One region of the Loktanella sp. F6476L genome, then DNA from elsewhere that is predicted to be linked to it. Evidence: riboswitches for the same ligand, from Rfam matches in the RefSeq annotation. Region 1 holds a riboswitch; the other holds the start of a gene.
The links. Region 1 has a riboswitch for glycine ahead of gcvT (glycine cleavage system aminomethyltransferase GcvT). Riboswitches for the same ligand answer to the same signal wherever they lie in the genome.

Region 1 (3,419 bases):
GTGTCGTCGATCAGCGCTTCCAGATCCTTCGCCCCGAGGACATCCAGCATGTCGGCCATTTCCGAAGGCGTTGGCCCAATGTGGCGGCGGTTGGCAAAATCATATGGCAAGTAGTCGGTCGGGGTGAAGGTCATGTCAGGCTCCGTAGGTTAGGCGATCAAGGCGTTGTACGCAGCTTCATCCATGTATTCGTCCATCTGGGACGCATCAGACGGTTTGATTTTGAAAAACCAGCCCGCGCCGATTGCATCCTCGTTCGCAAGGGCGGGATTGTCCGCAAGCGCACTGTTCACTTCGACGATTTCACCATCAATCGGAGCCATAATATCGGACGCGGCTTTGACGCTTTCGATCACGACAATTTCTTCGTCTTTGGTCACGGTTGTCCCGACATCAGGCAGTTCAACAAAGACAATATCACCCAGTTGGGTCGTGGCGTGTTCGGTGATGCCAACGACAACAATATCGCCTTCAGGGCGCAGCCATTCGTGTTCTTCAGTGAATTTCATGTATCTTCTCCGGTTCGTTTAGCGTTTGAAATTTGCAGGTGTGAAAGGAAGTGCGGCGACCGTCAGTGGCAATCTTTTGCCGCGCAGTTCGCCATAGACGGTTGTTCCTAGGTCAGCCTGTGCGACCGGCAGGTAGCCCATCGCCACAGGTCCACTGACAGTCGGACCAAAACCACCGGATGTGATCGCCCCAATCGGCGTCTCGTCCTCAATATGTGCAAACAGCGGCACGCCCTCGCGCATCGGTGCGCGTCCTTCGGGCAGCAACCCCACCCGTTTGCGGTCCGCCCCGTCAGCCAGCTGGGCCAAGATGACGTCAGCGCCTGGAAACCCACCAGCGCGATCACCGCCACTGCGACGCACCTTTTGGATGGCCCAGTTCAGTGCCGCTTCAGTCGGGGTCGTGTCCGTATTTATATCGTGCCCGTAAAGGCAAAGCCCGCCTTCCAATCGTAGACTATCTCGCGCACCAAGCCCAATCGGAGCCACGTCGTCATGCGCTAGTAGCGTTTGCGCCAATGTCGCGGCCTGTGCGGCGGGAACTGAAATCTCGTACCCGTCTTCACCGGTATAACCCGACCGCGACACCCAACAATCCCCACCTGCCAGCGACGCCGTGATCACATCCATGAAACGCATATCCGCGACCTTTGGATCAAGGGCTGCCAACACTGTTTCAGCGGCAGGCCCCTGCAATGCAATTAACGCACGATCCGTAACTTCGGTGACGCTGACATCGTCTAGCTTGGACTTGAGGTAAGCAATATCATCCCGTTTGCAGCCTGCATTCACGACCATGAAGATTTGATCACCCCGATTGGCAAGCATCAGGTCATCCATAATCCCGCCCGTGTCATTCGTTAGAAATCCGTAACGTTGACGATCCGGGGCTAACCCAAGAACATCGACAGGTATCAACGTCTCTAAGGCCGTCGCGGCGGCAGCATAATCCGCCCCCTTAATGATCACCTGCCCCATATGACTGACGTCAAACAATCCAGCTTTGGTGCGGGTGTGCAGATGTTCTTGCATGACGCCCATCGGGTATTGAACAGGCATCGCATAGCCCGCAAACGGCACCATCTTGGCGCCAAGCGTTTCGTGAAACTGATGTAGCGGGGTTTGCAATAGATCAGACATCGTAAGCCTCTTATCAATAACGGCCATCTCGATATGCTGATATCGCACGGCACCACTCTGGCACGAAAGCACTGCTTTCGCCTGTGATGCCCCCTCTGTCCGTGTGCCTGAGATTGCTATCCCTTCGGCGGGCACATTGCGTGCCACTCTCCAGAGTATTCGTCTCAACGTCGGTCCGTTTGCCTGAGAGTTTCCGGGGCGGTTGCTCCTTCGGCACCAACTTTGCTGGTTCTCCCGACGTCAAGTGCGGGCACTTTCACGTTTTCCGTGACAACAGGCAAGAGGTTATTTTGGTGATTTTGAGCCGAGGTGGTAAGTCTCGTTTTCACGAACGACAGACTGACACACCAAACACGAAATCGAATTGGGAAATGAACGGCCAACCCGCAGCACCAAACTTTTATTGCATAAGATTGCCCCCGTGGCTATCGCATGCCAAGCCAGATGAAAGCTTTCAGGAAATGCTATTCCGTTTTCACTATTTTCATAGACATTGGCGCTGAAGACATCACTTTCCCGACTCGGGATACCCCCAATGGCACCCCCAAACTGGGGGTATCGCATCAAACGCCGCTGGACGGCATCGGACAAACGATATCGACAAAACCTTTGTATGTAAGGCCTAACCGGATGTCATTGGATAAAACTGGATGATGAAATGGTGCCCCCACACGGACTCGAACCGCGGACCTACTGATTACAAATCAGTTGCTCTACCAGCTGAGCTATAGGGGCACTGCGGCTGCTTTTAGAAAAGGATTCTCACCTCCGCAACCCCTCTTTTTGCGCTTTCGCAAGAAAAATGACTGCAAGCAATCCGACGCAGGTAATCATCAGTGCTGCGGGTGCGGCTTCACTGATATTTTCGAGCGATGCCTTCGCATGGACGCGGGTCGCCAAAGTGTCGTAACTAAAGGGTCTTAAAAGCAAAGTAGCCGGTAATTCCTTCACCGCGTCCACGAAAACCAACAGCAAAGCTGACCCGACAGAGGCCCGCATCAAGGGCAAATAAATACGTTTCAAAACGCCGCCTGATGACTGTCCAAGCGACCGTGCAGCCATCGGAAGGCTTGGTGACACCCGACCGAACGCTGCGTCAGCTGTCCCCTGCGCGATCGCGAAGAATCGCACAACGTAAGCAATGACCAAAACGCCGGCTGTTCCCGTCACCAACAGCCCCGGATCTCGCCCCGTCAACGCCAGCACCGCGTCCGCGAAACGGTTATCCAGTGCCGCCAGTGGCACCAAGATGCCCAACCCCAGCACAGCCCCCGGTGCCGCGTAGCCAATCGCCGTCACTGGCATCAGCAACCGTGGCAGTTTTCGCCGCGACAGACGGACCCCGTACACCATGAACAGACCGCCCAAGACTGTCAGGATCGCGGCCAAGCCTGCGACGGTGACAGTATGCAGCAACGCCTTGCGCAATCCCGGCGCTACCCATTGTCCCGCATCCAACGCATGAGACGTCAAAACGGACACAGGCAACACGAAACCGATCAAGATCGGCAACAGACACACCGAAAACGCGAACGCCCCCTGCCCGCCTGAAAGCTGTGTTAACGACACTGGCCTCTGACCACGGGCCGAGGCGAAGAATTTGCTACGGCGGCGGCTTAGCTTTTCAAGCGTCACAAGAAAAACGATCATCCCCAGCACACAGGTCGCCAGTTGCGCCGCTCCGCCAAGGTTCCCGCCCTGCAGCCAAACCGTAAAAATCCCAGTCGTCAGGGTTTGCACGGCAAAATAATCCACAGTGCCGAAATCATT
Region 2 (3,419 bases), on a different contig from region 1:
ATAAAGTTGATCCCTGGCCCAAGCACGGACCGCAAACGTCCCAGCCGTTCTACGACAAACTTTTCAGACTGCGGCACGATCCGCACGCCAGCAAGAATGCAGACGACGATAAAGATCGCCAGCAAGACAAAAACAATATTTTCGCCCAATAAACCAAGAACAACGTCTTCAAATGACATGTGGATACCCTTTTGTAATTGGTATCCACATAGGCATTTGTCAGCCCATTTTCAATTCACCACTAAGGGTTGTGCCGATCTGTGGCTTCTGAAACGCATCCGCAACAGTCCCACCAATCAGGTCCGCAGTAGCAGCACTTAACGTCCAACCAAGGTGGCCGTGACCGGTGTTATAAAACACGCGTTCAGACCGCCCACGACCCACACGCGGCATCATGTTTGGCATCATCGGACGCAGGCCCGCCCACGGCACAACACTTTCCGTGCTGACATCGGGAAAATGCGTTTCGACCCATTCGGTCAACGGTTTTACCCGATCCGCCCGAATATCGCGGTTTTCACCGTTGAATTCGGCCGTCCCCGCAACGCGGAACCGATCAACACCAAGCCGCGATGTCACGATCTTCGCTTTATCATCCAATAGCGACACATTCGGCGCACCGGCCTGCGATACCGCATCCGGCAGGTTCACCGTGATCGAATAGCCCTTCACAGGATAGACATTTACACGGTCGCCCAGTTTCTTCGCGATCGCACGTGATCCGACACCAGCCGTCACGACAACCCCGTCAAAACGATCCTCGCTCTGCGCACGGATCGTCACCGCATCAGCGTCAGACCGCACATCCGTAACCGCATGGCCCAGCTTGAACGTCACCCCTTGCCGCTTCAGCCAATCCGCCAAACCAACCGTGAATTTATGAATGTCGCCCGTGCTATCGCTTTCGGTCCAGAACCCGCCAAGGATATCGCCGCGCAGCGTAGGTTCTTTCGCCAGCACCTCGTCCGGTGTCAGTTCTGTGCGTGTCAGCCCACCCTGCGCCAGCAATCCATTCACGCGCCGCGCGTGATCTAGGTCTTTCTGAGTCTTATAAAAATGCAGGATACCCGCAGGCCTGAAATCGAAATCAACACCAGTGTGATCCGCCATCTCGGTCAGCCCGGCGCGAGCGGCAACGGCCAACTTGGTGGTCTCGATGGTGTTCGCCTTGTAGCGCGGGATATTGCCCAGAAATTCCGCCATCCACGAGATTTTGTGCCACTGCGGACGCGGGTTCACAGACAGCGGCGCGTCGGCCTGCAACATCCATTTGATCCCTTTCAGGACCGTGGACCATTGGTTCCAAACTTCGGCGTTCGACGCAGATAACTGACCGCCATTGGCAAAGCTGGTTTCCATCGCAGCATAACGCTGTCGGTCATAGACGGTGACGTCAAAGCCGCGTTTATGAAGGGAATAAGCAGTGGTGACACCAGTGATGCCGGCACCAAGGATCGCAATATGAGGCATGGCAAAATCTCCGCCATTGGACGCTGTCGCGTCGTGCCCCCGCCGTCTTTGGACCTGAGAGATTCACCCAATCTGGGCTTGCTCCTTCGGCGGACCATCTAAGGTCTCTCTTCGGCGTGTTATGCCCTGCACCGGTCCATTTGCCTGAGAGTGACCGGGGCGGTTGCTCCTTCGGCGACGGACCCAACCGGCTCTCCCGGTGCGGACGTCATGCGTGTTTCGTATCGGAAACTTTCGTTCCGATCAAATGAATTCAACTCATGAACTTGTGCAAATTTGCAAAAACTTACACTGCGCCCCATCCACCACCACCCGGTGACTTCAAGATGAACGTTGCCCCCGCAGGCAGATCAATCTCGTCGTTCCCCTTCAGCCGCACAACTTTCCCATCCGGCATCCGCGCGCTGTTTTCGCCCGGTAAAGCATCACCGCCTCCATTCGCCCCGAACGGCGGCACGACCCGATGCGAACATAGCGTCGTCACGGTCACATCCGCCAGGAACGTCAATTCGCGCAATGCGCCATGGCCACCCCGATATTCGCCGACGCCACCGGACCCCGCCCTGATCCCAAAGGTATCCAGCCGCACGGGGAACCGTTTCTCTAAAATCTCGGGATCAGTCATCAGCGTGTTCGTCATGTGGGTTTGCACTGCATCACACCCTTCGAACCCCGGCCCTGCGCCTGTCCCGCCCGCGATAGTTTCATAGTTCTGGAAATCGTCGTTGCCCCAGATGAAGTTGTTCATGGTCGCCTGCGAACAGGCCATCACGCCAAGCGCCCCGTACAGCGCGTTGCATGCGGCTTGCGACACTTCCGTATTGCCCGCGATCACCGCCGCTGGGTAACTCGGGTTCAGCATCGTACCCTCGGGCGTAATGATCGTGATCGGCTCTAAACACCCTTCGTTCAGCGGGATATTGCTGCCGACTAACGTGCGGAACACGTACAGCACCACGGCCCGACAAACCGCAAACGGCGCGTTGTAATTGCCGCTATGCTGGGCGCTGGTGCCTGTGAAATCGACAGTGGCTTGGCGGTTTTCGCGATCCACGGTCACGCTGACCTTGATGTGCTGGCCCTCGTCCATCGCGTAATCAAACGAGCCGCCTTCGAGCGTATCAATCACGCGCCGCACGGATTCGGCAGCGTTATCCTGCACGTGTCCCATGTAGGCGGTCACAACGTCCGGTCCATAGGTTTCGCAGACTTTCAGCAGCGCCTGGCGGCCTGTCTCGTTCGCCGCAACTTGGGCTTTCAGATCAGCCATGTTTTGCGGGATGTTACGGCACGGGTATTTACCCGACGCAAGCACGGCCTCAGCCTCATCCGCCAGCAACCGCCCGCCGCGCACAAGCTGCACGTTATCAATCAGCACACCTTCATCATCGATATGCGTGCTGTCAGGCGGTCCCGACCCCGGCGTGCGCCCACCGATATCCGCGTGATGCCCGCGCGACCCGAGCCAGAACGCGGCTTTCCCATCAACAAATACAGGCGTCACAACCGTCACATCCGGCAAATGCGTCCCGCCGTTGTAGGGCGAATTCAGCATATATGCGTCGCCCTCTGCCGCGTCAGGGTTCAGACGCATCACGGTTTTAATACTGTCGGACATTGACCCAAGATGGACAGGCACATGCGGCGCGTTCGCGACCAGATCACCGTTCGCATCGAAAATAGCACAAGAAAAGTCGAGCCGTTCCTTGATATTCACCGACCAAGACGTATTCGCAAGCGTGGCCCCCATCTGATCCGCGACAGACATGAACAGGTTCGACATGACCTCTAGCACGATCGGGTCGGCCTTTGTGCCAGCGGCAGGCGGACGATGTGCGGCCCCTTCACGGGTCAAGATCAGGTTGCCAGCATCATCAATTGCACCGGCCCAACCGGGTTCGATCATGTTGGTCCCCGTGGGTTCCAACACAATCGCGGGGCCTTGGATT

Region 2: it holds a riboswitch for glycine, as region 1 does, so the genes downstream of both, MWU61_RS11085 (D-amino acid dehydrogenase) here and gcvT (glycine cleavage system aminomethyltransferase GcvT) in region 1, are expected to answer to the same signal.

What each region holds. Positions count from the first base shown of each region.
Region 1 covers NZ_JALKAR010000001.1:604,375-607,793, reverse strand. Annotated here, with positions in the region: gene gcvP (aminomethyl-transferring glycine dehydrogenase) at 1-134, opposite strand, end outside; gene gcvH (glycine cleavage system protein GcvH) at 150-509, opposite strand; gene gcvT (glycine cleavage system aminomethyltransferase GcvT) at 528-1,649, opposite strand; glycine riboswitch at 1,811-1,896, opposite strand; tRNA gene MWU61_RS03075 (tRNA-Thr) at 2,309-2,384, opposite strand; gene MWU61_RS03070 (iron ABC transporter permease) at 2,412-3,419, opposite strand, start outside.
Region 2 covers NZ_JALKAR010000005.1:9,598-13,016, forward strand. Annotated here, with positions in the region: gene MWU61_RS11080 (SPFH domain-containing protein) at 1-179, opposite strand, end outside; gene MWU61_RS11085 (D-amino acid dehydrogenase) at 220-1,470, opposite strand; glycine riboswitch at 1,503-1,595, opposite strand; gene MWU61_RS11090 (hydantoinase B/oxoprolinase family protein) at 1,757-3,419, opposite strand, start outside.